DNA from 4 places in the Priestia sp. FSL R5-0597 genome. Region 1 is predicted to be linked to each of the others. Evidence: a T-box and tRNA genes for the amino acid it is inferred to sense, from the RefSeq annotation. Region 1 holds a T-box; the other regions hold tRNA genes.
The links. A T-box is a leader RNA that pairs with one kind of tRNA and senses whether it is charged. The one in region 1 lies ahead of ileS (isoleucine--tRNA ligase), so its partner is inferred to be a tRNA-Ile.
Positions count from the first base shown of each region.

Region 2: it has a tRNA-Ile gene. The T-box ahead of ileS (isoleucine--tRNA ligase) is inferred to sense a tRNA for this amino acid. The anticodon was not compared.
Region 3: it has a tRNA-Ile gene. The T-box ahead of ileS (isoleucine--tRNA ligase) is inferred to sense a tRNA for this amino acid. The anticodon was not compared.
Region 4: it has a tRNA-Ile gene. The T-box ahead of ileS (isoleucine--tRNA ligase) is inferred to sense a tRNA for this amino acid. The anticodon was not compared.

Region 1 covers NZ_JBBOUZ010000001.1:2,710,153-2,717,350, reverse strand. The annotation lists gene MKX72_RS13865 (FAD-binding oxidoreductase) at 1-845, shown strand, start outside; T-box leader at 1,064-1,306, shown strand; gene ileS (isoleucine--tRNA ligase) at 1,359-4,457, shown strand; gene MKX72_RS13855 (immunoglobulin-like domain-containing protein) at 4,500-5,003, opposite strand; gene MKX72_RS13850 (Type 1 glutamine amidotransferase-like domain-containing protein) at 5,112-5,819, shown strand; gene MKX72_RS13845 (hypothetical protein) at 5,904-6,488, shown strand; gene MKX72_RS13840 (hypothetical protein) at 6,544-6,780, shown strand; gene MKX72_RS13835 (cupin domain-containing protein) at 6,838-7,198, opposite strand, start outside.
Region 2 covers NZ_JBBOUZ010000004.1:75,841-82,430, forward strand. The annotation lists tRNA gene MKX72_RS28150 (tRNA-Glu) at 833-904, opposite strand; tRNA gene MKX72_RS28155 (tRNA-Ile) at 947-1,020, opposite strand; tRNA gene MKX72_RS28160 (tRNA-Gly) at 1,033-1,106, opposite strand; tRNA gene MKX72_RS28165 (tRNA-Asp) at 1,118-1,193, opposite strand; tRNA gene MKX72_RS28170 (tRNA-Ser) at 1,205-1,297, opposite strand; tRNA gene MKX72_RS28175 (tRNA-Ala) at 1,308-1,383, opposite strand; tRNA gene MKX72_RS28180 (tRNA-Pro) at 1,389-1,465, opposite strand; tRNA gene MKX72_RS28185 (tRNA-Arg) at 1,470-1,546, opposite strand; tRNA gene MKX72_RS28190 (tRNA-Leu) at 1,556-1,644, opposite strand; tRNA gene MKX72_RS28195 (tRNA-Cys) at 1,657-1,730, opposite strand; tRNA gene MKX72_RS28200 (tRNA-Gly) at 1,741-1,815, opposite strand; tRNA gene MKX72_RS28205 (tRNA-Leu) at 1,835-1,916, opposite strand; tRNA gene MKX72_RS28210 (tRNA-Lys) at 1,930-2,005, opposite strand; tRNA gene MKX72_RS28215 (tRNA-Gln) at 2,010-2,084, opposite strand; tRNA gene MKX72_RS28220 (tRNA-Tyr) at 2,092-2,175, opposite strand; tRNA gene MKX72_RS28225 (tRNA-Thr) at 2,184-2,259, opposite strand; tRNA gene MKX72_RS28230 (tRNA-Val) at 2,264-2,339, opposite strand; rRNA gene rrf (5S ribosomal RNA) at 2,454-2,569, opposite strand; rRNA gene MKX72_RS28240 (23S ribosomal RNA) at 2,633-5,568, opposite strand; rRNA gene MKX72_RS28245 (16S ribosomal RNA) at 5,794-6,590, opposite strand, start outside.
Region 3 covers NZ_JBBOUZ010000001.1:4,691,602-4,698,799, reverse strand. The annotation lists rRNA gene MKX72_RS24825 (23S ribosomal RNA) at 1-451, shown strand, start outside; rRNA gene rrf (5S ribosomal RNA) at 561-676, shown strand; tRNA gene MKX72_RS24815 (tRNA-Val) at 686-758, shown strand; tRNA gene MKX72_RS24810 (tRNA-Thr) at 788-863, shown strand; tRNA gene MKX72_RS24805 (tRNA-Lys) at 872-947, shown strand; tRNA gene MKX72_RS24800 (tRNA-Leu) at 962-1,043, shown strand; tRNA gene MKX72_RS24795 (tRNA-Gly) at 1,067-1,141, shown strand; tRNA gene MKX72_RS24790 (tRNA-Leu) at 1,156-1,244, shown strand; tRNA gene MKX72_RS24785 (tRNA-Arg) at 1,254-1,330, shown strand; tRNA gene MKX72_RS24780 (tRNA-Pro) at 1,335-1,411, shown strand; tRNA gene MKX72_RS24775 (tRNA-Ala) at 1,417-1,492, shown strand; tRNA gene MKX72_RS24770 (tRNA-Met) at 1,523-1,599, shown strand; tRNA gene MKX72_RS24765 (tRNA-Ser) at 1,627-1,719, shown strand; tRNA gene MKX72_RS24760 (tRNA-Met) at 1,745-1,821, shown strand; tRNA gene MKX72_RS24755 (tRNA-Asp) at 1,826-1,901, shown strand; tRNA gene MKX72_RS24750 (tRNA-Phe) at 1,910-1,985, shown strand; tRNA gene MKX72_RS24745 (tRNA-His) at 1,996-2,071, shown strand; tRNA gene MKX72_RS24740 (tRNA-Gly) at 2,083-2,156, shown strand; tRNA gene MKX72_RS24735 (tRNA-Ile) at 2,163-2,239, shown strand; tRNA gene MKX72_RS24730 (tRNA-Asn) at 2,243-2,317, shown strand; tRNA gene MKX72_RS24725 (tRNA-Ser) at 2,321-2,411, shown strand; tRNA gene MKX72_RS24720 (tRNA-Glu) at 2,432-2,503, shown strand; gene glgB (1,4-alpha-glucan branching protein GlgB) at 2,798-4,759, shown strand; gene MKX72_RS24710 (glucose-1-phosphate adenylyltransferase) at 4,710-5,861, shown strand; gene MKX72_RS24705 (glucose-1-phosphate adenylyltransferase family protein) at 5,884-6,909, shown strand; gene glgA (glycogen synthase GlgA) at 6,906-7,198, shown strand, end outside.
Region 4 covers NZ_JBBOUZ010000001.1:593,391-600,588, reverse strand. The annotation lists gene MKX72_RS03245 (S9 family peptidase) at 1-325, opposite strand, end outside; gene MKX72_RS03240 (IDEAL domain-containing protein) at 502-738, shown strand; gene aceA (isocitrate lyase) at 934-2,217, opposite strand; gene MKX72_RS03230 (M48 family metallopeptidase) at 2,610-3,869, opposite strand; tRNA gene MKX72_RS03225 (tRNA-Glu) at 4,079-4,150, opposite strand; tRNA gene MKX72_RS03220 (tRNA-Asn) at 4,155-4,229, opposite strand; tRNA gene MKX72_RS03215 (tRNA-Ile) at 4,233-4,309, opposite strand; tRNA gene MKX72_RS03210 (tRNA-Gly) at 4,316-4,389, opposite strand; tRNA gene MKX72_RS03205 (tRNA-His) at 4,401-4,476, opposite strand; tRNA gene MKX72_RS03200 (tRNA-Phe) at 4,487-4,562, opposite strand; tRNA gene MKX72_RS03195 (tRNA-Asp) at 4,571-4,646, opposite strand; tRNA gene MKX72_RS03190 (tRNA-Met) at 4,651-4,727, opposite strand; tRNA gene MKX72_RS03185 (tRNA-Ser) at 4,753-4,845, opposite strand; tRNA gene MKX72_RS03180 (tRNA-Met) at 4,873-4,949, opposite strand; tRNA gene MKX72_RS03175 (tRNA-Ala) at 4,980-5,055, opposite strand; tRNA gene MKX72_RS03170 (tRNA-Pro) at 5,061-5,137, opposite strand; tRNA gene MKX72_RS03165 (tRNA-Arg) at 5,142-5,218, opposite strand; tRNA gene MKX72_RS03160 (tRNA-Gly) at 5,225-5,299, opposite strand; tRNA gene MKX72_RS03155 (tRNA-Lys) at 5,309-5,381, opposite strand; tRNA gene MKX72_RS03150 (tRNA-Gln) at 5,386-5,460, opposite strand; tRNA gene MKX72_RS03145 (tRNA-Tyr) at 5,467-5,550, opposite strand; tRNA gene MKX72_RS03140 (tRNA-Thr) at 5,559-5,634, opposite strand; tRNA gene MKX72_RS03135 (tRNA-Val) at 5,639-5,714, opposite strand; rRNA gene rrf (5S ribosomal RNA) at 5,821-5,936, opposite strand; rRNA gene MKX72_RS03125 (23S ribosomal RNA) at 6,000-7,198, opposite strand, start outside.

The DNA of each region.
Region 1 (7,198 bases):
TTAAGGCAAATAAAAATCACAACAGTGATCTCTTTTGGGCGTGTTGTGGCGGCGGGGGCGGAAACTTTGGTATTGTTACGTCTCTTACCTTTAAGGTGCAGCCTATTTCAAAGGTGTCAATCTTTTCAATTACATGGGAATGGGAAGATTTCGAAGCTGCTTTTGATGCATGGCAGCACTGGGCCACAAATACCGATAAGCGCTTAACTTCGGAGATTGAGTTAAAATCGAAAGAAGCGAATCAGATTATTGCTCAAGGTGAATTCGTTGGTTCATCATTCAAGTTAAAGGAACTTCTGCAGCCTTTAATAGATGTTGGGTGTCCTAAAAAAGTAGTAATAAAGGAAGTTTCATATATTGAAGCTGTACAATTTTTTGACGATCCGAGCGGAAACCAACCCGCCCCTCGAAAAAGGTCAGGTTCTTTTCTTAATAAACCTTTTCCAAAAGACGCTATTTTAACAATGAAGCATTTTTTAGAAAATGCTCCGAATGAAAAATCTAGTATTTGGCACCAATCTCTCGGGGGAGCAGTAGAGGAAGTTGCCTCTAATGAAACGGCCTTTTATTATAGAGATGCTGTTACCGCACAGGAGTACCTTGCTACATGGAGCCATCCTTCAGAAGAGCGAGTAAACATTCGATGGATTGAAGACTTAAGGAATGCTTTATCGAGATATACAACTGGAGATTATGTGAACTGGCCGGACCGGCTCATCAGAGATTGGCCAACGGCGTATTATGGAGAGAATTTTAAAAAGCTTCGAGAAGTGAAACGAGCATATGATCCGTGCAATCTATTTCATTTCCCTCAGAGCATTCCGCCGTTTATTAACTGGTTTTAAAAAGCGTCTTTCAAGTCGGAGAGCCAAATAATACCCACCTTAAATGAGGTGGTTTTTTGTGTATATTTCCTTTTCCTGAGAGCGTGAAAAAGGCAGCAAACAGTGGTAAGCAGTTATTTTATCAATAGATGGCTACGTTATACGGAGAAACATACATAAATATCATAAACATTGACATTCCCTTCCAAACCGCATACAATAGCTACTAATAAAAGCACACAAATTCGTTGAAGAGAATCAGTACGCTGCAAGTTTGTTCCACAGAGAGCTGGTGATAGCTGAAAGCCGGTGTTCAAGCTGCAGGGGAATATCCTCTCTGAGAAGTCAAACTGAACTATAAGTAAGTTTGAACGGTAGTCTACCGTTAAAAAGAACGCGTATGATTGTACGTTGCTGAGTGCTATTGATGAACGGATCAATAGAAGCCAGGGTGGTACCGCGGTTTAAAACCCGTCCCTAGTCATAGGGACGGGTTTCTTTGTGTGCTTTTAACTTTAAAAGGAGTGGTATCACATGAAAGAAGTGAATGTAAGGGAGTCTTCGCAAGAGCGCGAACAGCGTATCCAGCAGCAGTGGCAAAAAGGAAATGTGTTTCAGCAGTCGGTTGAAAACCGAGAGGGGCATCCTTCGTTTGTATTTTATGAAGGACCTCCAACAGCAAACGGTTTGCCTCACGTTGGGCACGCGCTAGGCCGGACGATTAAAGACGTGGTGGCTCGTTATAAAACGATGACGGGGCATCAAGTGATCCGAAAAGCAGGCTGGGATACGCACGGACTACCGGTAGAGCTCGGTGTCGAAAAGCAGCTCGGAATTTCAGGGAAGCATGACATTGAAAAATACGGCGTAGAAGCTTTTATCAACAAGTGTAAGGAAAGTGTGTTTGTGTATGAAAAGCAGTGGCGCACGTTCACGGAGCAGCTTGGCTATTGGGTTGATATGGAAGACCCTTACATCACCTTGGAGAATTCATACATTGAAAGCGTATGGAACGTGCTTGGCACGATTCATGACAAAGGACTTCTTTATAAAGGCCACCGCGTATCACCTTACTGCCCGAGCTGTCAAACGTCGCTGAGTTCGCATGAAGTAGCGCAAGGGTATAAAGATGTAAAAGATTTAACGGTAACGGTGAAATTTAAAGTGAAAAACCGCGATAATGAGTATTTTTTAGGGTGGACGACAACGCCTTGGACGCTTCCGTCAAACGTGGCGCTTGCGGTGCATGAAGAGATGAACTACGTTCGCGCTGAGCAAGGCGACAGCGTGTATATAGTGGCAGAAGCGCTCGCAGACAAAGTGTTAAAAGGAGAATATAGCGTTTTATCTCATCATAAAGGAAATGAGTTAAAAGGAATGTCGTATGAGCCGCCGTTTAATTTTGTGAACGTTGAAAAAGGTCATGAAGTCGTAACGGCTGATTACGTAACGGATCAAAGCGGAACAGGAGTTGTTCATTTAGCACCTGCTTACGGCGAAGATGATTACAGAGTTGTAAAAGAAAACGGCTTTTCATTTGTGAACGTAGTGGATGAAAAAGGACAGTACACGTCTGAAGTGCCGCCTTTTCAAGGACGTTTCGTGAAAGACTGCGACGTTGATATCGTTCGTTATTTAGCAAACGAAGGCGTGCTGTATCATAAAGAAAAGCATGAGCACAGCTATCCGTTTTGCTGGCGATGCGACTCGCCGCTTCTTTATTACGCAAATGAAAGCTGGTTTATCCAAACGACGGCGTTAAAAGAACAATTTTTGAAAAATAATGAAAGCGTGAAGTGGTACCCGGATCATATCAAGTACGGTCGCTTTGGCAACTTTTTGGAAAATATGGTGGACTGGAACATCAGCAGAAAGCGCTACTGGGGAACGCCGCTGAACGTATGGGAATGCGAAGAATGTCAGCATCAAGTAGCTCCAAAAAGCATCAAAGAGCTTCAGAAACATGCGTCTCATTCCGTGGATGACAGCATTGAACTTCATAAGCCATATGTAGATGACGTGCAGCTAACGTGTCCGGTCTGCAGCGGAGAAATGAAGCGAACGCCGGAAGTGATTGACGTTTGGTTTGACAGCGGGTCGATGCCGTTTGCACAGTATCACTATCCGTTTGAAAACAGCGAGCTGTTTCAAAAGCAGTTCCCGGCAGACGTTATCGCAGAAGGAATTGATCAAACGCGCGGCTGGTTTTACAGCTTGATGGCAGTTTCAACGCTGTTTACAGGAAAAGCACCGTATAAGCGCGTTTTGTCTCTTGGTCACGTCTTAGATGAAAACGGTCAAAAGATGTCTAAAAGTAAAGGAAATGCGCTAGACCCTGTTGATCTTATTCATACATTTGGTGCTGATGCGCTTAGATGGGCGCTTTTAGCAGACAGTGCACCTTGGAATCCGAAGAAATTTTCAGAGCGTGTCGTGCAAGAAGCGAAGTCAAAAGTCATTGATACACTTGTGAACGTGTACGGCTTTTACGTGCTGTACGCTAAGCTTGACGGCTATGATCCGGAGCAAACGTATGAATTAAAAAAAACAAAATTGGATGAGTGGATTCTTTCGCGTTTGCACAGCACGGTCAAGCGCGCAACAGTACATCTTGAAGATTACGGATTTACAAGCGCGGCTCGTGAAATCGCTGTATTCATTGAAGAGCTAAGCAACTGGTATGTGCGACGTTCCCGCGATCGCTTTTGGTCAGAAGGAATGGACGGAGAAAAAGCAGCAGCTTACGATACGCTTCATGAAGTACTAGTGACATTAAGTCAACTATTAGCCCCGTTTACGCCGTTTGTTGCGGATGATGTTCATGAAAATCTAACAGGGAAAAGCGTTCATTTAGCAGACTATCCTGTGTATGATCAAACCAAAGTGAATGAAAAGCTGGAAAAAGAAATGGCAGTGGTACTGCAAGTAGTTGAGCTAGGCCGAAGCATCCGAAATACGCATTCGTTAAAAGTAAAGCAGCCTCTGCAAAGTCTTTCACTTGTGGTAACGGAAGAAGATGTAGAGTGGGAAGCATACCATGATGTCATCAAAGATGAGCTTAATGTAAAGAACTTTAACGTGGAGCAAGACGACGACAAACTTGTTTCATACGTATTAAAACTTGATTTTAAACAGGCTGGGCCAAAGTTCGGGAAACAAGTTAATGAGGTCAACCAAGCGCTGAAAAACCTTTCAGAAGAGAAAGGGAAAGAGTTTGTTGAACAAGGCAAGCTGAGTGTTACGCTTGCTTCAGGAGAAAACCTAACGCTTGAAACGGCAGACGTACTCGTTGAAAAAGTGCCAAAAGAAGGTTTTGCAGTTGCATCCAACGGCACGTACACTGCGGTGTTGGATACGGCTTTAATCGAAGAACTCGTGCAGGAAGGAGTCGCTCGTGAAGTAATTCGAGCGGTTCAAGATTATCGCAAAAAGCTGGATTTACCCGTGAACTTACGTATTGATTTGGAACTTAGCGGAGACGAAGAAGTGAAGGAAGCCGTTGCGAAGTTTGAAACGCTGCTTCAAGAAAATCTTCTGCTGCACAGTCTCAGTGTGAAAGAAGCCATCAAAAACGGAGAGACGGTAAAAGTCGGAACAAAGCAAGTTACGCTTCGTGTTTTAAATCAGAACTGATAAAAAGCACTTACCTCATAGCAGGTAAGTGCTTTTTTACCTTTAATCAAACTGTCCGAGAACATTTTTAAGACTCGGCCAAACGATTTCAAAAGGAGCCGCTAGTACATACTCTTTTCCGTTTTCATCTTTAAAGTGTTGAACAAAACGATATTTTCCTACTTTGTAGTTAGGAGTTGCGATATCTAGTTTGAGTGATTTTCCTGGCTTCAGCGTGACGGTTTTATCAGGGAACTCTAATCCGTTTAGCACAACTTCGTACCACTTGCCGTCTTTTAAGTGATCCGCCGTATTTTCATAAGGAATTGTTAAGGTATGCGTCGAATTGTTTTGGATAACAAAAAAGCCAAACTGCGTTTTATCGTATTTTTCGCTTACAGCAGATAGCGTAATAGTTCTCCCGTCAATGCTTATGGAAGAAGGAATGTTTTTTTCTTGTTTGGGTCCTAGTTCCATTTTTTGACCGTTATAATCGATATAGCCAAAGATACAAAACAAGATAATAAAAATGCCTAGTATTAGTAAAAGTGTTCGTACTATTTTCAAGAGCTTTGCACCACCTTTTTATCACTCTTCCATTATACGGAAAACTTCTTGTTTGAAATAGTATGAATTTACATTTCCTGTATCACTTTTTTGAAAGGAAGAATTGAAATGAGACAAATTATAGCCATGGGCGGCGGAGGTTTTTCGATGGAGCCGGATAACTTGCTTCTGGATCAATACATACTTTCACAAGCTCAGGTAGATATGCCAAAAATCTGTTTTATCCCTACAGCCAGCGGAGATGCCGATAATTATATAGAAAGGTTTTATGAAGCGTTTGAGGAGTTGGTATGTACACCGTCTCATTTATCGCTGTTTGCACGAAACTTTATAGATTTAAAAGCATATGTGCTGCAGCACGATATTTTGTATGTAGGCGGCGGTAATACAAGGAATATGCTTTCTTTATGGAAAGAGTGGGGACTTGATACAATTCTAAAAGAAGCTTATAAAAAAGGAATAATCTTAGCAGGAATAAGCGCAGGTTCGATTTGCTGGTTTGAAGAAGGCGTCACCGATTCAATGAACAATAAACTGTCTAAAATCGACTGTTTAGGATTTTTAACGGGCAGCAACTGTCCTCACTACGACGGAGAAAGCAATCGAAGACCTTCGTATCATGAGTTAATGGCAAGCAGGGAAATGAAAGAAGGCTACGCTGTAGATGACGGAGTCGCGCTGCATTTTAAAGATGAGAAGCTATCCGCGTCAGTTAGCTCAAGGGCAACAGCAAAAGCGTACGCTGTTGATCGAAAAGCGAGCAAAATCATTGAACGTGAACTCCTGGTGACCTATTTGGGTGATCACAAGCAATAAATGGCCGCTTTCCATGTTTCTCTGTATAAAATGGAGCTTATTCGTACATACATAAGCAGAGACTCTATATAGGAGGTTACTTCAGTGAGTTATGAACGATACTGGGGACACATACATGAACAAAGCGATAAGCTGCAGGAGTTATTATCGTCGTATTGGCATCAGTATTCAGATTTTGGAAACTGGCAGTTTTGGGTGGTGCTTGCTTCGCTCGTTCTTCCTCTTGTGTTGTTGTATTTTACCGTAGATCGGACGAGGATCTTTGAGGTGTTTTTCTTCGGTTACACAGTGCACATGCTCTGGGCATATATTGATATTGCACTTGGGAGAAGCGGTCATTTAACGCACACGTTTTTTTTAACGCCGCTGCTTCCGAACGCAACGAATATTACCGCTTCTATTTTGCCGGTAGGCTTTCTGCTGCTTTATCAATATTGTACGAATCACCAAAAGAATTTTTATCTGTATACAATTCTGCTGAGCGCTGTTTTTTCATTTGGGCTAGCCCCTCTTGAACACCATTTTAAATTTATTGATTCAGGAAAAGGAATGAGCTTGTTTTATATTTTTCTGATTGATATAGGAATAACGTTAGTAGCGTATTGGGTTACAAGGCTGCTCGTAAAAGCAAAAGCCGCAGCCTATCGTAAAGTAGAAAAAGAACGCTGAAAAAATGTTTTAAAATGAGTAGTTAAGGGTATACATACATTTAATATAAATTGAGGTGAAGAAATTGTATTACTACCGCATTTCAGAAGGGCAAGGCGAAACGTACTCTGAAACAATTGTTATTCATGAAGAACAATTTGATCAAGGTACATTTGAAAAAATGGTGAAAGAAGCGATGGTCGATAAGCCTGGCAAAATCGATCAAGTGGACATTGTGAAATATTTAATTGGACATTATCATTTCCAAGTTGCATATATTGAAGCCGCTTTTCACAGTACATATACAGATTAATAACGTTATGTATTCGTTAAAAAACCCCGTTGCACTGGCAGCGGGTTTTTTTTGTCTCTACCAATATCGATAGTGATAGGGATTTTGAGGAGAGTAATAAGGATTTTGAGGCGGAGGATACGTATAAGTAGGCTGCTGGTGGTGTACAGGGCCTACTTGTTTTTTCTTTTTATAGTGTTCTTTTTCTCCGCATTCGTCCGTTGGTCCAATCACGATGGTTTGATTTTTTAGCGGAGCCAGCGTTTCCTTTAGCTGCTCCGGATCCAAGCAGTACGTGTGAGCAAGGACTTCAATAGGCGTTTTATTTAAAATGTCCGATCCAAAAATATATTCCGGGTAAGGGGCGTCAAAAATGGCAAGTAAATGCGTATTGTCTTCAGACGCAATTTCCCAGTGCCACCAGCCTTGAGGGATATTG
Region 2 (6,590 bases), on a different contig from region 1:
TTAATTTTCCCACTTAAACGAACGATAAAAATAGTAGATTTCTTATATAAAAGGAAAGTTCGTAAAAGTATACTTTTACGAACTTTCCTTTTATATATTTATTAAATGTATAGAAGTATTTCCTTAGTGATTTAAACATTAGCCAAATAACTATGTCATGAACAATACATAGGAAATTGATATTATATCCCCTATTAAATTAATGTGATAAGAAGAAAGGTCTAAATTTATGCAGAGATTATTTAATTACAGCATTTATTAATAAAAAACATTAAATTATATGTCTTTAACGTGCAGAGAAACGCTCTGTAAGGAATTTAACTTTTGTTTTACACACAATGGGGGGATTAGATACAAATTTTCAGCAATTAAGAAAAGAGATTAGCACAACTTTTATAAAGGCATTTATATTAAGGAGAATATTTTATTTAGGGTTTTAAGTTATTAATACATAAAATGGTGGAGATCTTTAAACATTGTTTCTCGTTACAGAAGAGTCCATTCGGTTAAGGTCTATGAAAGTTGACCGTTTTTTGGTCATCACCTGTTTGTTCGAATCATCCTCTAAAGACCCAGTACCATCACATTGTACTATTGAGCAGATTCAAAGAACGCTTTTTCCGTTACGTCTCCTTCAACATCAGCAGCTTCTGCTGATCCAGAAGAACCTCCTAAATTCGGTAGAGCTAATGGAGTCGCTAACTAAATAACTAAATAACTAACCCTACGGCAGAAGCTACCACAGCTTATTTAGCTTTTCTTATTCAATCTCCTCCTAATTTTATTTAATAGAAATAAAAAAGCAGTTTGCAAATGCAAACTGCTTTTTTGATGACCCGTACGGGAATCGAACCCGTGTTACCGCCGTGAAAGGGCGGTGTCTTAACCGCTTGACCAACGGGCCAGTATCAATTTATAAGTTAAATTCAATTACTATAAAACATGATGGGCCTAAGTGGACTCGAACCACCGACCTCACGCTTATCAGGCGTGCGCTCTAACCAGCTGAGCTATAGGCCCTTTACTTGGATTTGGAGCGGGTGATGAGAATCGAACTCACGACATCAGCTTGGAAGGCTGAGGTTTTACCACTAAACTACACCCGCATATTTTAAAGTGGCGGTCCCGACGGGAATCGAACCCGCGATCTCCTGCGTGACAGGCAGGCATGTTAACCGCTACACCACGGGACCAAAATAGAAAATGGCGGAGGAAGAGGGATTCGAACCCCCGCGGGCTTTAACACCCCTGTCGGTTTTCAAGACCGATCCCTTCAGCCGGACTTGGGTATTCCTCCGTGTACTGTATGGTGGAGCCTAGCGGGATCGAACCGCTGACCTCCTGCGTGCAAGGCAGGCGCTCTCCCAGCTGAGCTAAGGCCCCATAAATGGTCGGGAAGACAGGATTCGAACCTGCGACCCCTTGGTCCCAAACCAAGTGCTCTACCAAGCTGAGCTACTTCCCGGTTATGGCGCGCCCGAGAGGATTCGAACCCCTAACCTTTTGATCCGTAGTCAAACGCTCTATCCAATTGAGCTACGGGCGCTTATTAAAATGGTGCCGAGGGCCGGACTTGAACCGGCACGGTAGTCGCCTACCGCAGGATTTTAAGTCCTGTGTGTCTGCCAATCCCACCACCCCGGCAGGACTTATACCTGGAGGCGGCAACCGGATTTGAACCGGTGATAAAGGTTTTGCAGACCTTGGCCTTACCACTTGGCTATGCCGCCAATATATATATGGAGCGGAAGACGAGGTTCGAACTCGCGACCCCCACCTTGGCAAGGTGGTGTTCTACCACTGAACTACTTCCGCGCATTTATCTAAATTAAGATGCGGGTGAAGGGACTTGAACCCCCACGTCATAAGACACTAGATCCTAAGTCTAGCGCGTCTGCCAATTCCGCCACACCCGCGTGTAAATATAACTGGTGAGCCATGAAGGACTCGAACCTTCGACCCTCTGATTAAAAGTCAGATGCTCTACCAACTGAGCTAATGGCTCTCTATGGCTGGGCTAGCTGGATTCGAACCAACGCATGACGGAATCAAAATCCGTTGCCTTACCGCTTGGCGATAGCCCAATAAAGATGGTGGAGGGGGGCAGATTCGAACTGCCGAACCCGAAGGAGCGGATTTACAGTCCGCCGCGTTTAGCCACTTCGCTACCCCTCCGATATAAATGGTGCCGGCAAGAGGACTTGAACCCCCAACCTACTGATTACAAGTCAGTTGCTCTACCAGTTGAGCTACACCGGCACGATGGTGGAGGATGACGGGATCGAACCGCCGACCCCCTGCTTGTAAGGCAGGTGCTCTCCCAGCTGAGCTAATCCTCCAAAGAATCTATATAAGCGCGTTAATAAGCGTTATTTTGAATACTCATAATAAACTATTTCAAATAAAAAACCCCTATGCTCTTTACAAGAGACTCATAAGGGGTTTTATTCATTGCCTGGCAACGTCCTACTCTCACAGGGACAAAGTCCCAACTACCATTGGCGCTAAAGAGCTTAACTTCCGTGTTCGGTATGGGAACGGGTGTGACCTCTTCGCTATCGCCACCAGACAAGAGATTGCTCTCTCAAAACTAGATAACAGTTGGCTGAGTAAAGCTTACGCTTTTAAAAGTTTGGTTAAGTCCTCGATCGATTAGTATCAGTCAGCTACACATGTCGCCACGCTTCCACCTCTGACCTATCAACCTGATCATCTTTCAGGGATCTTACTAGCTTGCGCTATGGGAAATCTCATCTTGAGGGGGGCTTCATGCTTAGATGCTTTCAGCACTTATCCCGTCCACACATAGCTACCCAGCGATGCCTTTGGCAAGACAACTGGTACACCAGCGGTGTGTCCATCCCGGTCCTCTCGTACTAAGGACAGCTCCTCTCAAATTTCCTACGCCCACGACGGATAGGGACCGAACTGTCTCACGACGTTCTGAACCCAGCTCGCGTACCGCTTTAATGGGCGAACAGCCCAACCCTTGGGACCGACTACAGCCCCAGGATGCGATGAGCCGACATCGAGGTGCCAAACCTCCCCGTCGATGTGGACTCTTGGGGGAGATAAGCCTGTTATCCCCGGGGTAGCTTTTATCCGTTGAGCGATGGCCCTTCCATGCGGAACCACCGGATCACTAAGCCCGACTTTCGTCCCTGCTCGACTTGTAGGTCTCGCAGTCAAGCTCCCTTGTGCCTTTACACTCTACGAATGATTTCCAACCATTCTGAGGGAACCTTTGGGCGCCTCCGTTACATTTTAGGAGGCGACCGCCCCAGTCAAACTGCCCACCTGACACTGTCTCCCGGCCCGATCAGGGCCGCGGGTTAGAATTTCAATACAGCCAGGGTAGTATCCCACCGACGCCTCCACCGAAGCTAGCGCTCCGGCTTCTCAGGCTCCTACCTATCCTGTACAAGCTGTACCAAAATTCAATATCAGGCTACAGTAAAGCTCCACGGGGTCTTTCCGTCCTGTCGCGGGTAACCTGCATCTTCACAGGTACTATAATTTCACCGAGTCTCTCGTTGAGACAGTGCCCAGATCGTTACGCCTTTCGTGCGGGTCGGAACTTACCCGACAAGGAATTTCGCTACCTTAGGACCGTTATAGTTACGGCCGCCGTTTACTGGGGCTTCGATTCAGAGCTTCTCCCAAAGGATAACCCCTCCTCTTAACCTTCCAGCACCGGGCAGGCGTCAGCCCCTATACTTCGCCTTGCGGCTTCGCAGAGACCTGTGTTTTTGCTAAACAGTCGCCTGGGCCTATTCACTGCGGCTCTCTCGGGCTATACACCCTACCAGAGCACCCCTTCTCCCGAAGTTACGGGGTCATTTTGCCGAGTTCCTTAACGAGAGTTCTCTCGATCACCTTAGGATTCTCTCCTCGCCTACCTGTGTCGGTTTGCGGTACGGGCACCTCCCGCCTCGCTAGAGGCTTTTCTTGGCAGTGTGGAATCAGGAACTTCGGTACTATAGTTCCCTCGTCATCACAGCTCAGCTTTCATGATGAGCGGATTTGCCTACTCATCAGCCTAACTGCTTGAACGCGCATATCCAGCAGCGCGCTTACCCTATCCTACTGCGTCCCCCCATTACTCAAACGGCGGGGAGGTGGTACAGGAATATCAACCTGTTGGCCATCGCCTACGCTTTTCAGCCTCGGCTTAGGTCCCGACTAACCCTGAGCGGACGAGCCTTCCTCAGGAAACCTTAGGCATTCGGTGGACAAGATTCTCACTTGTCTTTCGCTACTCATACCGGCATTCTCACTTCTAAGCGCTCCACCAGTCCTTACGGTCTGACTTCGCTGCACTTAGAACGCTCTCCTACCACTGACATCAAAGATGTCAATCCACAGCTTCGGTGATACGTTTAGCCCCGGTACATTTTCGGCGCAGAGTCACTCGACCAGTGAGCTATTACGCACTCTTTAAATGGTGGCTGCTTCTAAGCCAACATCCTGGTTGTCTAAGCAACTCCACATCCTTTTCCACTTAACGTATACTTGGGGACCTTAGCTGGTGGTCTGGGCTGTTTCCCTTTTGACTACGGATCTTATCACTCGCAGTCTGACTCCCATGGATAAGTCTTTGGCATTCGGAGTTTGACTGAATTCGGTAACCCGTTGGGGGCCCCTAGTCCAATCAGTGCTCTACCTCCAAGACTCTCACAACATGAGGCTAGCCCTAAAGCTATTTCGGAGAGAACCAGCTATCTCCAGGTTCGATTGGAATTTCTCCGCTACCCACACCTCATCCCCGCACTTTTCAACGTGCGTGGGTTCGGGCCTCCATTCAGTGTTACCTGAACTTCACCCTGGACATGGGTAGATCACCTGGTTTCGGGTCTACAACCACATACTAAACGCCCTATTCAGACTCGCTTTCGCTACGGCTCCGCCTTATCAGCTTAACCTTGCATGGGATCGTAACTCGCCGGTTCATTCTACAAAAGGCACGCCATCACCCATTAACGGGCTCTGACTACTTGTAGGCACACGGTTTCAGGATCTCTTTCACTCCCCTTCCGGGGTGCTTTTCACCTTTCCCTCACGGTACTGGTTCACTATCGGTCACTAGGTAGTATTTAGCCTTGGGAGATGGTCCTCCCAGCTTCCGACGGAATTTCACGTGTTCCGCCGTACTCAGGATCCACTCAAGAGGGAACGAAGTTTCAACTACAGGGTTGTTACCTTCTTCGACGGACCTTTCCAGGTCGCTTCATTTACTTCGTTCCTTTGTAACTCCGTATAGAGTGTCCTACAACCCCAAGAGGCAAGCCTCTTGGTTTGGGCTAATTCCGTTTCGCTCGCCGCTACTCAGGAAATCGCATTTGCTTTCTCTTCCTCCGGGTACTTAGATGTTTCAGTTCCCCGGGTCTGCCTTCAATATCCTATGTATTCAGATAAAGATACTGTTCCATTACGAACAGTGGGTTTCCCCATTCGGAAATCTCCGGATCAAAGCTCACTTACAGCTCCCCGAAGCATATCGGTGTTAGTCCCGTCCTTCATCGGCTCCTAGTGCCAAGGCATTCACCGTGCGCCCTTTCTAACTTAACCATTAGCGAATAAATGGTACAACATAAAGTTGTGTTATTTATTGGTTTGATTAAAGAAAAGTTTCACTTTTCCTCAGCAATTACTGTTATCTAGTTTTCAAAGAACAATCGCAACCAAAATTCTTCTTATCTAATAAGAAGAAAGTAGTGTGCTTTCTATAATTGAGAGATTGAACTCTCAAAACTGAACAAAGTGTCAAAACGTACGTCATGTAAAAATCCTTAGAAAGGAGGTGATCCAGCCGCACCTTCCGATACGGCTACCTTGTTACGACTTCACCCCAATCATCTGTCCCACCTTAGGCGGCTAGCTCCTTACGGTTACTCCACCGACTTCGGGTGTTACAAACTCTCGTGGTGTGACGGGCGGTGTGTACAAGGCCCGGGAACGTATTCACCGCGGCATGCTGATCCGCGATTACTAGCGATTCCAGCTTCATGTAGGCGAGTTGCAGCCTACAATCCGAACTGAGAATGGTTTTATGGGATTGGCTTGACCTCGCGGTCTTGCAGCCCTTTGTACCATCCATTGTAGCACGTGTGTAGCCCAGGTCATAAGGGGCATGATGATTTGACGTCATCCCCACCTTCCTCCGGTTTGTCACCGGCAGTCACCTTAGAGTGCCCAACTAAATGCTGGCAACTAAGATCAAGGGTTGCGCTCGTTGCGGGACTTAACCCAACATCTCACGACACGAGCTGACGACAACCATGCACCACCTGTCACTCTGTCCCCCGAAGGGGAACGCTCTATCTCTAGAGTTGTCAGAGGATGTCAAGACCTGGTAAGGTTCTTCGCGTTGCTTCGAATTAAACCACATGCTCCACCGCTTGTGCGGGCCCCCGTCAATTCCTTTGAGTTTCAGTCTTGCGACCGTACTCCCCAGGCGGAGTGCTTAATGCGTTAGCTGCAGCACTAAAGGGCGGAAACCCTCTAACACTTAGCACTCATCGTTTACGGCGTGGACTACCAGGGTATCTAATCCTGTTTGCTCCCCACGCTTTCGCGCCTCAGCGTCAGTT
Region 3 (7,198 bases), 2.0 Mb from region 1:
TAACAGGCTTATCTCCCCCAAGAGTCCACATCGACGGGGAGGTTTGGCACCTCGATGTCGGCTCATCGCATCCTGGGGCTGTAGTCGGTCCCAAGGGTTGGGCTGTTCGCCCATTAAAGCGGTACGCGAGCTGGGTTCAGAACGTCGTGAGACAGTTCGGTCCCTATCCGTCGTGGGCGTAGGAAATTTGAGAGGAGCTGTCCTTAGTACGAGAGGACCGGGATGGACACACCGCTGGTGTACCAGTTGTCTTGCCAAAGGCATCGCTGGGTAGCTATGTGTGGACGGGATAAGTGCTGAAAGCATCTAAGCATGAAGCCCCCCTCAAGATGAGATTTCCCATAGCGCAAGCTAGTAAGATCCCTGAAAGATGATCAGGTTGATAGGTCAGAGGTGGAAGCGTGGCGACATGTGTAGCTGACTGATACTAATCGATCGAGGACTTAACCAAACTTTAAAAGTGTAAGCTTTACTCAGCAAACTGTTATCTAGTTTTGAAAGAATAAATCTTTCGAAAAAAAGTATTGCTTTCTTTATATAATAGTGTATAATATAATATGTCTGGTGGCGATAGCGAAGAGGTCACACCCGTTCCCATACCGAACACGGAAGTTAAGCTCTTTAGCGCCAATGGTAGTTGGGACTTTGTCCCTGTGAGAGTAGGACGTTGCCAGGCTTTTATATCGGAGGATTAGCTCAGCTGGGAGAGCACCTGCCTTACAAGCAGGGGGTCGGCGGTTCGATCCCGTCATCCTCCATCATCGACTATTTAAGTCAGAGATTGCACGCCGGTGTAGCTCAATTGGTAGAGCAACTGACTTGTAATCAGTAGGTTGGGGGTTCAAGTCCTCTTGCCGGCACCATTTTTTTCGAGCCATTAGCTCAGTTGGTAGAGCATCTGACTTTTAATCAGAGGGTCGAAGGTTCGAGTCCTTCATGGCTCACCATTTAATATTCACACGCGGGTGTGGCGGAATTGGCAGACGCGCTAGACTTAGGATCTAGTGTCTTACGACGTGGGGGTTCAAGTCCCTTCACCCGCATCTTTACTTAATTTCATATATGTGCGGAAGTAGTTCAGTGGTAGAACACCACCTTGCCAAGGTGGGGGTCGCGAGTTCGAACCTCGTCTTCCGCTCCACATATATAAGTCCTGCCGGGGTGGTGGAATTGGCAGACACACAGGACTTAAAATCCTGCGGTAGGTGACTACCGTGCCGGTTCAAGTCCGGCCCTCGGCACCATTTTAATAAGCGCCCGTAGCTCAATTGGATAGAGCGTTTGACTACGGATCAAAAGGTTAGGGGTTCGACTCCTCTCGGGCGCGCCATAAACGGGAAGTAGCTCAGCTTGGTAGAGCACTTGGTTTGGGACCAAGGGGTCGCAGGTTCGAATCCTGTCTTCCCGACCATTTATGGGGCCTTAGCTCAGCTGGGAGAGCGCCTGCCTTGCACGCAGGAGGTCAGCGGTTCGATCCCGCTAGGCTCCACCAATGAAATTAAATAATTGTAACGAATAATATGGCGGTGTAGCTCAGCTGGCTAGAGCGTACGGTTCATACCCGTGAGGTCGTGGGTTCGACTCCCTCCGCCGCTACCATATAAGTTACATTTGTTATAAATATACGGAGGAATACCCAAGTCCGGCTGAAGGGATCGGTCTTGAAAACCGACAGGGGTGTTAAAGCCCGCGGGGGTTCGAATCCCTCTTCCTCCGCCATTTATTTATATCATATTCATATCATCGCGGGGTGGAGCAGTTCGGTAGCTCGTCGGGCTCATAACCCGAAGGTCGCAGGTTCAAATCCTGTCCCCGCAACCAAAGTGGTCCCGTGGTGTAGCGGTTAACATGCCTGCCTGTCACGCAGGAGATCGCGGGTTCGATTCCCGTCGGGACCGCCATTTTGTTTGGCTCGGTAGCTCAGTTGGTAGAGCAAAGGACTGAAAATCCTTGTGTCGGCGGTTCGATTCCGTCCCGAGCCACCATTTTAAGACGGCGATTGTGGCGAAGTGGTTAACGCACCGGATTGTGGTTCCGGCATTCGTGGGTTCGATTCCCATCAGTCGCCCCATCTTAAGTAACGCGGGTGTAGTTTAGTGGTAAAACCTCAGCCTTCCAAGCTGATGTCGTGAGTTCGATTCTCATCACCCGCTCCAAATAATGGGCCTATAGCTCAGCTGGTTAGAGCGCACGCCTGATAAGCGTGAGGTCGGTGGTTCGAGTCCACTTAGGCCCACCATATTCCACAGTAGCTCAGTGGTAGAGCTATCGGCTGTTAACCGATCGGTCGTAGGTTCGAGTCCTACCTGTGGAGCCATACGGAGAAGTACTCAAGTGGCTGAAGAGGCGCCCCTGCTAAGGGTGTAGGTCGTGTAAGCGGCGCGAGGGTTCAAATCCCTCCTTCTCCGCCAGTCGTTTTAAATTTAAATATGGCCCGTTGGTCAAGCGGTTAAGACACCGCCCTTTCACGGCGGTAACACGGGTTCGAATCCCGTACGGGTCATCTTAAAAAGGTTTGCATATATGCAAACCTTTTTTTATTTGCGCTTTTTTAAAGATTAAGTAAACAGGAATAATAGTTAGGAATAATTACCATGAATTTTCAGAATAAAAAGTAAGTTTTAAGCAGGATTTTCCCTATATCATATGGAATTATTCATAAAGTAATAAAGTATGAAGAGTATGGAATAAAGAGTAATTTTAAAGAACATTTATTCTATTATATTTGTAGAAAAGGTTTATGTTTTTACTATAAAAGGGAATGAGTGGTAAGAAGCGTATATTATGTGCGTATATTATGTTTGAAGTTAAAGGGGTGGCAAAAGTGAATCTAGCGGTTCAGCCTACTGAATTTGATGTTCATTTGTATCACGAAGGAAACTTATTTCGCAGTTACTCTATTTTCGGTGCGCATCAGGTAACGGTAGAAGGAATTGAAGGCGTACGATTTTGCGTGTGGGCACCTCATGCAAAGGGTGTAAGCGTTGTAGGTGATTTTAATAAATGGAACGGTTTTCAACATTCAATGGTTAAAGTTAATGAAGAAGGTATTTGGATGACATTTATCCCTGAATTAGAACAAGGGACTATTTATAAATATGAAATCATCACACAAAGCAATCAAAAAAAATTAAAAGCAGATCCATACGCTTTCTTCAGTGAAGTGCGTCCAAACACTGCGTCTATTGTTTACTCATTGGATGGGTACAAATGGAACGACCAATATTGGCGTAGAAAGAAAAAACAGCAAAATATATATGAAAGACCACTGTGTATTTACGAGCTGCATGCAGGGTCTTGGAGGACTCATGAAGATGGCAGCCTTTATACATACAGTGAATTAGCACAGGAGCTTATTCCTTATATTGCTGAACAAGGTTTTACACATATTGAGTTATTACCAGTCATTGAGCATCCGCTCGACCGATCCTGGGGATATCAAGGAACTGGATACTATTCTGCTACCAGTCGATACGGTACACCTAAAGAGTTGATGAACTTTATAGATGAGTGTCATCAAAATAATATAGGCGTTCTTTTAGACTGGGTACCCGGGCATTTTTGTAAGGATGAACATGGTCTGTATATGTTCGATGGAGAACCTACTTATGAATACAAAAAAGAACCCGACCGTGAAAACTATGTTTGGGGAACAGCTAATTTCGATTTAGGCAAGCCTGAAGTACAAAGTTTTCTCATTTCGAACGCTTTGTTTTGGTTGGAGTACTTCCACATAGATGGATTTCGAGTAGATGCTGTAGCTAATATGCTTTATTGGCAAAATTCTTCTGGAAAAGCAGTAAATGATGGAGCTGTCAGCTTCTTAAAAAAATTGAATGAAGCTGTTTTTAAATCTGATGAAACGATATTAATGATGGCAGAAGATTCAACGGATTGGCCCCTTGTTACAGCACCTACGTATGAGGGCGGTTTAGGCTTTAATTATAAGTGGAACATGGGATGGATGAATGACGTTTTAACGTACATGGAAGCTGGAGTGGAAAGACGTCCCTATCTTCACGATAAAATGACCTTTTCACTAATGTATGCGTTTAACGAAAACTTTATTTTGCCGCTTTCTCATGATGAAGTCGTACATGGGAAAAAATCATTGCTTAATAAGATGCCAGGTGATTACTGGCGCAAGTTTGCACAGCTTCGACTGCTATATGGATATTTCTTTGCACACCCTGGAAAAAAGCTTTTATTTATGGGCGGAGAGTTTGGCCAATTTGATGAGTGGAAAGATTTAGAAGAGTTAGACTGGATGCTTTATGACTTTGACATGCATCGCAATCTTAACGGATATATGAAGGATCTCATCAAGATTTATAAAAGAAGCAAGCCTTTATATGAATTAGACCATAATCCAGATGGATTTGAATGGATTGATGTTAACAATCATCATCAACAAATTTTCTCCTTTATTCGCAAGTCGAAAGAAAATCAGGAGATTTTTATAGTTGTTAGCAATTTTTCTGAGCATCCATATCATTCTTACAAAGTTGGAGTTCCAGTTGAGACAGAGTACATTGAAGTTATTAACAGTGATGACGAAGTGTACGGCGGTTCAGGCATTGTAAATAAAAAGGCATTAAAATCAGTGGATGAATCGTTTCACGGTCAACCTTTTTGCATTGAAATGAATATTCCGCCGTTTGGCATTAGTATACTACGAGCAAAGAGAAAACGAGGGGAGAGAAAACAACATGTTAAAAAAGAAATGCGTAGCGATGTTATTGGCAGGAGGAAAAGGTAGTCGGCTAAGTTCGCTTACAAAAAATCTAGCAAAGCCAGCTGTACCATTTGGTGGTAAGTATCGAATTATTGATTTTGCTTTAAGTAATTGTACAAATTCAGGTATTGAAACAGTGGGTGTATTAACACAATATCAACCGCTAGTTCTCAATTCATACATTGGAATTGGAAGCGCTTGGGATTTGGACCGACGGAATGGTGGCGTCACAGTATTGCCTCCATACGCGGAGTCAGATGGAGTAAAGTGGTATAAAGGCACGGCTAGCGCTATTTATGAAAATTTAAACTATTTGACACAATATGATCCTGAGTACGTACTGATTCTATCAGGTGATCACATTTATAAAATGAACTATGAAAATATGCTTGATTATCATATAAACAAAGAAGCAGATGTAACGATTTCTGTTATTGAAGTACCTTGGGAAGAAGCGAGCCGTTTTGGTATTTTAAATACAAATAGTGACCTAGATGTAATGGAGTTCGATGAAAAGCCACAGCGTCCTAAAAATAATCTAGCTTCTATGGGGATTTATATTTTTAAATGGAGTATTTTAAAAGAATATTTAGAAATGGATGCACGCAATCCATACTCAAGCCATGATTTTGGTAAAGATGTTATTCCGCTTTTACTAGATGAAAAGAAAAAGCTAATTGCATATCCATTCCAAGGTTATTGGAAAGATGTAGGAACTGTAAAAAGCTTATGGGAAGCGAATATGGATTTGTTATGTGATAAAGACGAGCTTAATTTATTTGACTCTTCATGGAAAGTATACTCTGTTAACCCTAATCAGCCTCCTCAATATATTGCGCCAAACGCCTGCGTGGTGGAGTCATTAGTAAATGAAGGGTGCGTTGTCGAAGGAAACGTAGAGCAGTCCGTGTTATTTCCAGGTGTACAAATCGGTTCAGGTTCTGAAGTTAAGAAAACGGTTGTCATGCCTACTGCAAAGATAGGCTCTAACGTATATATTGAAAACGCAATTGTTCCATCGGACATTGAAGTTCCAGACGGTACTATCATTCGACCGACCAAAGGAAGCGAAGAAGTAATTCTTGTTACTCAAGAATTGATTGAATCAGTTGCTAAATGCATTTAACGAACAGAGAGGATGAACGACATTGAATAATCAAATGCTTGGTATTATTGATGCTTGTACAAACACAACAGCGCTGCAGCCTTTAACCTTTTATAGATCGATTGCTGCCATTCCTTTTGCAGGGCGCTATCGATTAATCGATTTTACGCTTTCTAATATGGTGAACTCTGGAATTTCGAGCGTTGCCATTTTTCCTCGTGATCGCTATCGCGCATTGATGGATCATATAGGTTCAGGAAAAGAATGGGATTTGGATCGGAAGCGAGATGGATTGTTTATCTTCCCTCCTATGACAAGTGATTTACACTTAGAGAGTCCATCACTATTCACGCAGTTCCGTTATCATATTGATTATTTCTTAAGAAGTAAGCAGGAATACGTATTAATTGCTAATAGTTATACGATATGTACAGTTGACTTTGAGCACGTGCTGCAGCGTCATATTGCTTCAAATGCAGATATTACTGAAATGAAGCAGGGTGATAAATCGCTTAATATGTATATTATTAATAAATCTATTCTAGTTAATATTTTGCAAAATGAATCGCATGATTTTTATACGATTAAAGAAATGGTTCGATATATGGCACAATCTCATCGTGTAGAAAAGTACGAACACCACGGATATACGGCTGAGATTTCTAGCTTAGATGCCTACTATAAAACAAGTATGGAAATTTTATCTCCAGATGTTTGGAAGCAGTTATTTATCAACGAACGTCCTGTTTTCACTAAAGTAAAAGATGAACCGCCTACTCGTTACGCAAAAAAAGCGGTTGTGAAAAACTCAATGATCGCAAACGGGTGCGTGATTGAAGGACATGTGGAAAATAGTATTATCTTCCGAGGCGTTAAAATTGGAAAAGGTACGGTCGTTAAGAATAGCATTGTGATGCAAAAAGGCGTTATTTTAGAAAATAGTGTATTAGAAAATGTTGTTTTAGACAAAGATGTGAAAATAGGAAGTAATGAAACGTTGCTAGGTGAGTCAGGTCTACCTAGAGTCATTGCTAAAGGAACAACTCAAGGAGCGTTGATGAAGTCGTGAATGTATTATTTGCTGTATCAGAATGTGTACCTTTTATTAAAACAGGAGGATTAGCAGACGTAGCAGGTGCCCTGCCTAAAGAATTAAAAAAGTTAGGAACGAACGTATGTGTAGTCATGCCAAAGTACGGAACCATTCCTCAACATTATCAAGATGAAATGGTGCTTGAAAAAGTTATTCATGTGCAGGTTGGGTGGAGAAGACAGTACTGTGGGATTGAATCGTTAACAATGGATGGCGTTAAATATATTTTCATTGATAATGAATATTATTTTAAAAGAGATAGCTT
Region 4 (7,198 bases), 2.1 Mb from region 1:
CTGTGAGTGCTTCTGCTTCCCCGCCTGTCGCTGCTAATAGATAGAGCTGAACGGTTTGACTGCGATCTGATAAAAAAGCAATCCACCTGCCGTCAGGAGACCATGCAGGAGAGTGATTATTTCCTTTATAATACGTCAATTGCTTTGTTTTTTTTGTTTCAAGATCTAACATAAACAGCTTCGTCTCATAACCGTTTTCTATTTTTTTCGTTTCTCGAACCGTATAAACTACACTTTTTCCATCTGGAGAAATCTGAGGGTTATACACAGACTTCAATTCATACAAATCCTCTACCGTTACCGTACGCTTTTTTACATGATTCAATTTCTTCGCCCCCAAGGATTCATTTTTAAACCAAATAGCCAATCGATAAAAACGAAAGTAGCGTTTCCCTCTTACTTTATCATTTCTAAAAATAAAAATCTAAAAATTTAGAAAATTAGTTGTTTTTTCTTCTTTTAATCTATATAATAATAAAAAGGGTGCAGAGGTGATGAGGTATGAACAATGAAAAATCGTACACGGAAATGATGAAGTCCCTCGCTCGCAAGAAAAAAGTAATTGATACTGTGAGTATGTTGGATGTTTATATCGAAATGGTAATTGATGAATCGCTTTTTAAGCGTCAAAAAGAACTGTTAGAAACAAACATTAACACGGCATTAGATCAACGTGATGAAACTGCTTTTTATGAGCTATCAGCACAGTACCAATCCTTACTTCAAACATCTACTTAATATTTCAAGAAGTTCATTCATGTTAATGATTTATATGTACGTTTAACAGGCAGAACCTTTCTTCTCAGGAAGAACAGCTGTCTGTTAAATCGTGTTTACTACATAAAAAAAGATTCTTACAGATGTAAGAATCTTTTTTGTTAGAATTTTTTCTATGAGTGGAAGTAAACAACCGTTCCACTCATAGATTTTTTGTTATTTATGCGCCTGAAACTGCTCTTCTTCTGTTGAACCTTTTAAAGCTGTTGTAGAGGAAGTCCCACCGGAAACTACTTGCGCCACTTCATCAAAATAACCCGTTCCTACTTCACGCTGATGTCTTGTAGCAGTATATCCATTTATTTCACTAGCAAACTCTCTTTCTTGTAACTCTGAATAAGCTGCCATTCCTCTTGTTTTATATCCTCGTGCCAGTTCAAACATGCTGTGATTTAAAGCGTGGAAGCCAGCAAGCGTAACGAATTGGAATTTGTAGCCCATTTTTGCGATTTCTCTTTGAAACTTTTCAATCGTTTTCTTATCTAATTTTTTCTTCCAGTTGAAAGATGGTGAACAGTTATAAGCAAGCATTTTACCTGGGAATTTTTCATGAATAGCATCTGCAAATTTTTGTGCCTGTTCCAAGTTTGGTTCAGACGTCTCACACCATACTAGATCAGCATATGGCGCATATGCTAAGCCACGAGCGATAGCTTGATCGATTCCGGCTCTCGTGCGATAAAACCCTTCAGCGGTGCGTTCACCTGTAATAAACTGGCGATCTACAGGATCAACATCACTTGTAATTAAATCAGCGGCATCAGCATCGGTACGAGCAATCAGAAGTGTTGGAACACCCATTACATCAGCAGCTAAACGAGCAGCAATCAAGTTTTTCACAGCTGTCTGAGTTGGAAGCAATACCTTGCCGCCAAGATGACCACACTTTTTCTCAGATGACAATTGATCTTCGAAGTGTACCGCAGATGCTCCTGACTCAATCATTCCTTTCATTAATTCAAATACGTTCAACTGTCCTCCGAACCCTGCTTCTGCATCTGCTACAATTGGAGCAAAGTAATCAATATCTCCTTCTCCTTCTAAATGCTGAATTTGATCGGCACGCTGCAGCGCTTGATTGATTCGTTTCACAACATGCGGCACGCTGTTTGCTGGATATAGACTTTGATCAGGATACATATTTCCTGAAAGGTTTGCATCTGCAGCTACTTGCCATCCACTGAGATAAATGGCTTTTAACCCTGCTTTTACCTGTTGTACTGCTTGATTTCCTGTTAAAGCTCCTAATGCATGAACGTATGGCTCTGTTTTTAATAAGTTCCAGAACTTTTCGGCCCCTCTTCTAGCAAGCGTGTGTTCAATATCAATGGATCCTCTCAGTCCAATGACTTTTTCTGCAGAATATGGACGTTCAATTCCTTTCCAACGCTCATCGCTTTTCCAGTTCTCTTCAAGGTTTTTTACACGAATCTCTTTCATTCTTTATACCCCCTAATGAATTTAAAATTCTATATTCATAAAAATATAAAACGCAGCAGTGAGAATATGTCTGTTTCATGATGAAGTAAATTAGCAGTTTGCCATAGTTTTAGTAAGAACGTAGATGAAATAAGTAAATAGTTGAAGGACATGTAGTAAGACTTTGCTGAGGTGAATATACGCTGATAAGTTTGACTGCTATCTTTTCAATCACAAATAACTATTCCTCCCTATTGTTATAAAACAGTTTTTATTTTACATACGTTATTATATAACAGTACTTTCGAAAATGAAACCTCCTTTTAGAATTTTTTTCCTACTCGCAAGGAGGCTTTTCTATTAATACCTACGTATAAAAGGCTTCATATATCCTTTACTTTTTCTTATATCACTTATTCATTTCTTTCATACTTCTCAACAAATGAAATTCTTTCCAATATTGTTGGATGACCATATCGAAAAATTTTCACTAAATACGGCGGATTCACCTGGGACAGTCCTGATTTTGTTAAATCCTGAAATGTTTTAATAGCAGCTTGTTTATCTCCTGTTAAGTCCATGGCGTACGTGTCAGATTGAAGTTCATGATGACGCGACTGCATATTTGTTAAAGGACTTACAGCAAATGTGAGCACAGAAAAAATAAGTAGAATAAGCGGTAATGAATTTAAATCACTAAGAGAAGTGATTTTTAATGCTTTCCCCCATCTCTTAATCACAAAGCTAGCTAAATGTTTCGTTAGCCATAAACCTACAATCGATAAAACTAAGGCTGAAGCAATCCCTACATAAATATGTTTCTTCACATAGTGACCCATTTCGTGCGCCATGATAAACAAAATTTCACGTTCCGTCAATTTATTAAGAGTAGTATCCCATAACACAATTCTTGAATTAGAACCTATTCCCGTTACATATGCATTGAGAGAGTTCGTTTTTTCAGACATGTTTACTTCATATACATGCTTAGCAGGTATATGAGCTTCATCTGCTAAATGCAAAATTTTCGTCTCCAGCTCTTTATTCTTTAATGGATAAAAATCGTTATATAACGGATCGATAACCACTGGTTGAATAAACGTCAAAAATAGCGTAAATGGAATAGATACTAGCCACGCATACAGCCACCATCTTTTTGAAAACTTACGAATGAATGCATATAACACAGCAATCACTAAAAACATCGTGGCATAGTTCACCCAAAAATCTGTAAAAAGATCTTTCATCCATCCTTGGAAAGGTTGCGTCGTAATATGGTAAGCCGTTGAAAGCTTATAGCTAATCCAGTCCATAGGAAAAGAGTAGATCAGCAGCAGAACAGATAACCAAAATACATAAATAGCAGTTTGGAGAAGACTGAAACGACTGACGTCTTTAGACCACTTATTCACTTTCTTAGACACACCTAACACTAAAATTAAAATAAACCCTAACCACTCATATGGAATTCGGATAAAAAAGAGCGCATCTCTAATCTTTGAATATTTTTCGGTTAACATAAGTTCTCTTGCATTCATAAACGTAGCAGGATCCACGCTGGTACCTTTTAATGATTGTGGAATAGAGGTGTCACTTATATAAAATAAATACACCCATATACAAGCTGCATACACAAGAAAAACTCCGATGGACCACAAAACAAGTTTTTTCACGCATTCCCCTCCTTTTGTACAAACAGTATTCTGTTATTACTATTGTAGGTTTTTTTTCGAAATTTAGAACAAGCGTTTAGAGATGTGCCATAGGAAATGCAAATTGTGAAGAGAAAATCATAGAAAAACGAAAAATAGAGTTTATTCTTTTGTCTAAACTCTGTTTACAAACAAAAAAAGCAGTTTGCATATGCAAACTGCTTTTGAGATGACCCGTACGGGATTCGAACCCGTGTTACCGCCGTGAAAGGGCGGTGTCTTAACCGCTTGACCAACGGGCCAGTATGGCTCCACAGGTAGGACTCGAACCTACGACCGATCGGTTAACAGCCGATAGCTCTACCACTGAGCTACTGTGGAATATGGTGGGCCTAAGTGGACTCGAACCACCGACCTCACGCTTATCAGGCGTGCGCTCTAACCAGCTGAGCTATAGGCCCATTATTTGGAGCGGGTGATGAGAATCGAACTCACGACATCAGCTTGGAAGGCTGAGGTTTTACCACTAAACTACACCCGCGTTACTTAAGATGGGGCGACTGATGGGAATCGAACCCACGAATGCCGGAACCACAATCCGGTGCGTTAACCACTTCGCCACAATCGCCGTCTTAAAATGGTGGCTCGGGACGGAATCGAACCGCCGACACAAGGATTTTCAGTCCTTTGCTCTACCAACTGAGCTACCGAGCCAAATAAAATGGCGGTCCCGACGGGAATCGAACCCGCGATCTCCTGCGTGACAGGCAGGCATGTTAACCGCTACACCACGGGACCACTTTGGTTGCGGGGACAGGATTTGAACCTGCGACCTTCGGGTTATGAGCCCGACGAGCTACCGAACTGCTCCACCCCGCGATGATATGAATATGATATAAATAAATGGCGGAGGAAGAGGGATTCGAACCCCCGCGGGCTTTAACACCCCTGTCGGTTTTCAAGACCGATCCCTTCAGCCGGACTTGGGTATTCCTCCGTATATTTATAACAAATGTAACTTATATGGTAGCGGCGGAGGGAGTCGAACCCACGACCTCACGGGTATGAACCGTACGCTCTAGCCAGCTGAGCTACACCGCCATATTATTCGTTACAATTATTTAATTTCATTGGTGGAGCCTAGCGGGATCGAACCGCTGACCTCCTGCGTGCAAGGCAGGCGCTCTCCCAGCTGAGCTAAGGCCCCATAAATGGTCGGGAAGACAGGATTCGAACCTGCGACCCCTTGGTCCCAAACCAAGTGCTCTACCAAGCTGAGCTACTTCCCGTTTATGGCGCGCCCGAGAGGAGTCGAACCCCTAACCTTTTGATCCGTAGTCAAACGCTCTATCCAATTGAGCTACGGGCGCTTTATATGGAGCGGAAGACGAGGTTCGAACTCGCGACCCCCACCTTGGCAAGGTGGTGTTCTACCACTGAACTACTTCCGCTTATTAAAATGAGCCATGAAGGACTCGAACCTTCGACCCTCTGATTAAAAGTCAGATGCTCTACCAACTGAGCTAATGGCTCTCTATGGCTGGGCTAGCTGGATTCGAACCAACGCATGACGGAATCAAAATCCGTTGCCTTACCGCTTGGCGATAGCCCAATAAAATGGTGGAGGGGGGCAGATTCGAACTGCCGAACCCGAAGGAGCGGATTTACAGTCCGCCGCGTTTAGCCACTTCGCTACCCCTCCGATATAAATGGTGCCGGCAAGAGGACTTGAACCCCCAACCTACTGATTACAAGTCAGTTGCTCTACCAGTTGAGCTACACCGGCACGGTGGTGGAGGATGACGGGATCGAACCGCCGACCCCCTGCTTGTAAGGCAGGTGCTCTCCCAGCTGAGCTAATCCTCCAAATATCATACACAACATTAAATGTGTATATAAGTTTTTTACAAATGAGCCAAATAAAAAACCCCTAGACTCTTTTACAAGAGCATAAAAAGGGGTCTTATTCATTGCCTGGCAACGTCCTACTCTCACAGGGACAAAGTCCCAACTACCATTGGCGCTAAAGAGCTTAACTTCCGTGTTCGGTATGGGAACGGGTGTGACCTCTTCGCTATCGCCACCAGACAAGAGATTGCTCTCTCAAAACTAGATAACAATTTGCTGAGTAAAGCTTACGCTTTTAAAAGTTTGGTTAAGTCCTCGATCGATTAGTATCAGTCAGCTACACATGTCGCCACGCTTCCACCTCTGACCTATCAACCTGATCATCTTTCAGGGATCTTACTAGCTTGCGCTATGGGAAATCTCATCTTGAGGGGGGCTTCATGCTTAGATGCTTTCAGCACTTATCCCGTCCACACATAGCTACCCAGCGATGCCTTTGGCAAGACAACTGGTACACCAGCGGTGTGTCCATCCCGGTCCTCTCGTACTAAGGACAGCTCCTCTCAAATTTCCTACGCCCACGACGGATAGGGACCGAACTGTCTCACGACGTTCTGAACCCAGCTCGCGTACCGCTTTAATGGGCGAACAGCCCAACCCTTGGGACCGACTACAGCCCCAGGATGCGATGAGCCGACATCGAGGTGCCAAACCTCCCCGTCGATGTGGACTCTTGGGGGAGATAAGCCTGTTATCCCCGGGGTAGCTTTTATCCGTTGAGCGATGGCCCTTCCATGCGGAACCACCGGATCACTAAGCCCGACTTTCGTCCCTGCTCGACTTGTAGGTCTCGCAGTCAAGCTCCCTTGTGCCTTTACACTCTACGAATGATTTCCAACCATTCTGAGGGAACCTTTGGGCGCCTCCGTTACATTTTAGGAGGCGACCGCCCCAGTCAAACTGCCCACCTGACACTGTCTCCCGGCCCGATCAGGGCCGCGGGTTAGAATTTCAATACAGCCAGGGTAGTATCCCACCGACGCCTCCACCGAAGCTAGCGCTCCGGCTTCTCAGGCTCCTACCTATCCTGTACAAGCTGTACCAAAATTCAATATCAGGCTACAGTAAAGCTCCACGGGGTCTTTCCGTCCTGTCGCGGGTAACCTGCATCTTCACAGGTACTATAATTTCACCGAGTCTCTCGTTGAGACAGTGCCCAGATCGTTACGCCTTTCGTGCGGGTCGGAACTTACCCGACAAGGAATTTCGCTACCTTAGGACCGTTATAGTTACGGCCGCCGTTTACTGGGGCTTCGATTCAGAGCTTCTCCCAAAGGATAACCCCTCCTCTTAACCTTCCAGCACCGGGCAGGCGTCAGCCCCTATACTTCGCCTTGCGGCTTCGCAGAGACCTGTGTTTTTGCTAAACAGTCGCCTGGGCCTATTCACTGCGGCTCTCTCGGGCTATACACCCTACCAGAGCACCCCTTCTCCCGAAGTTA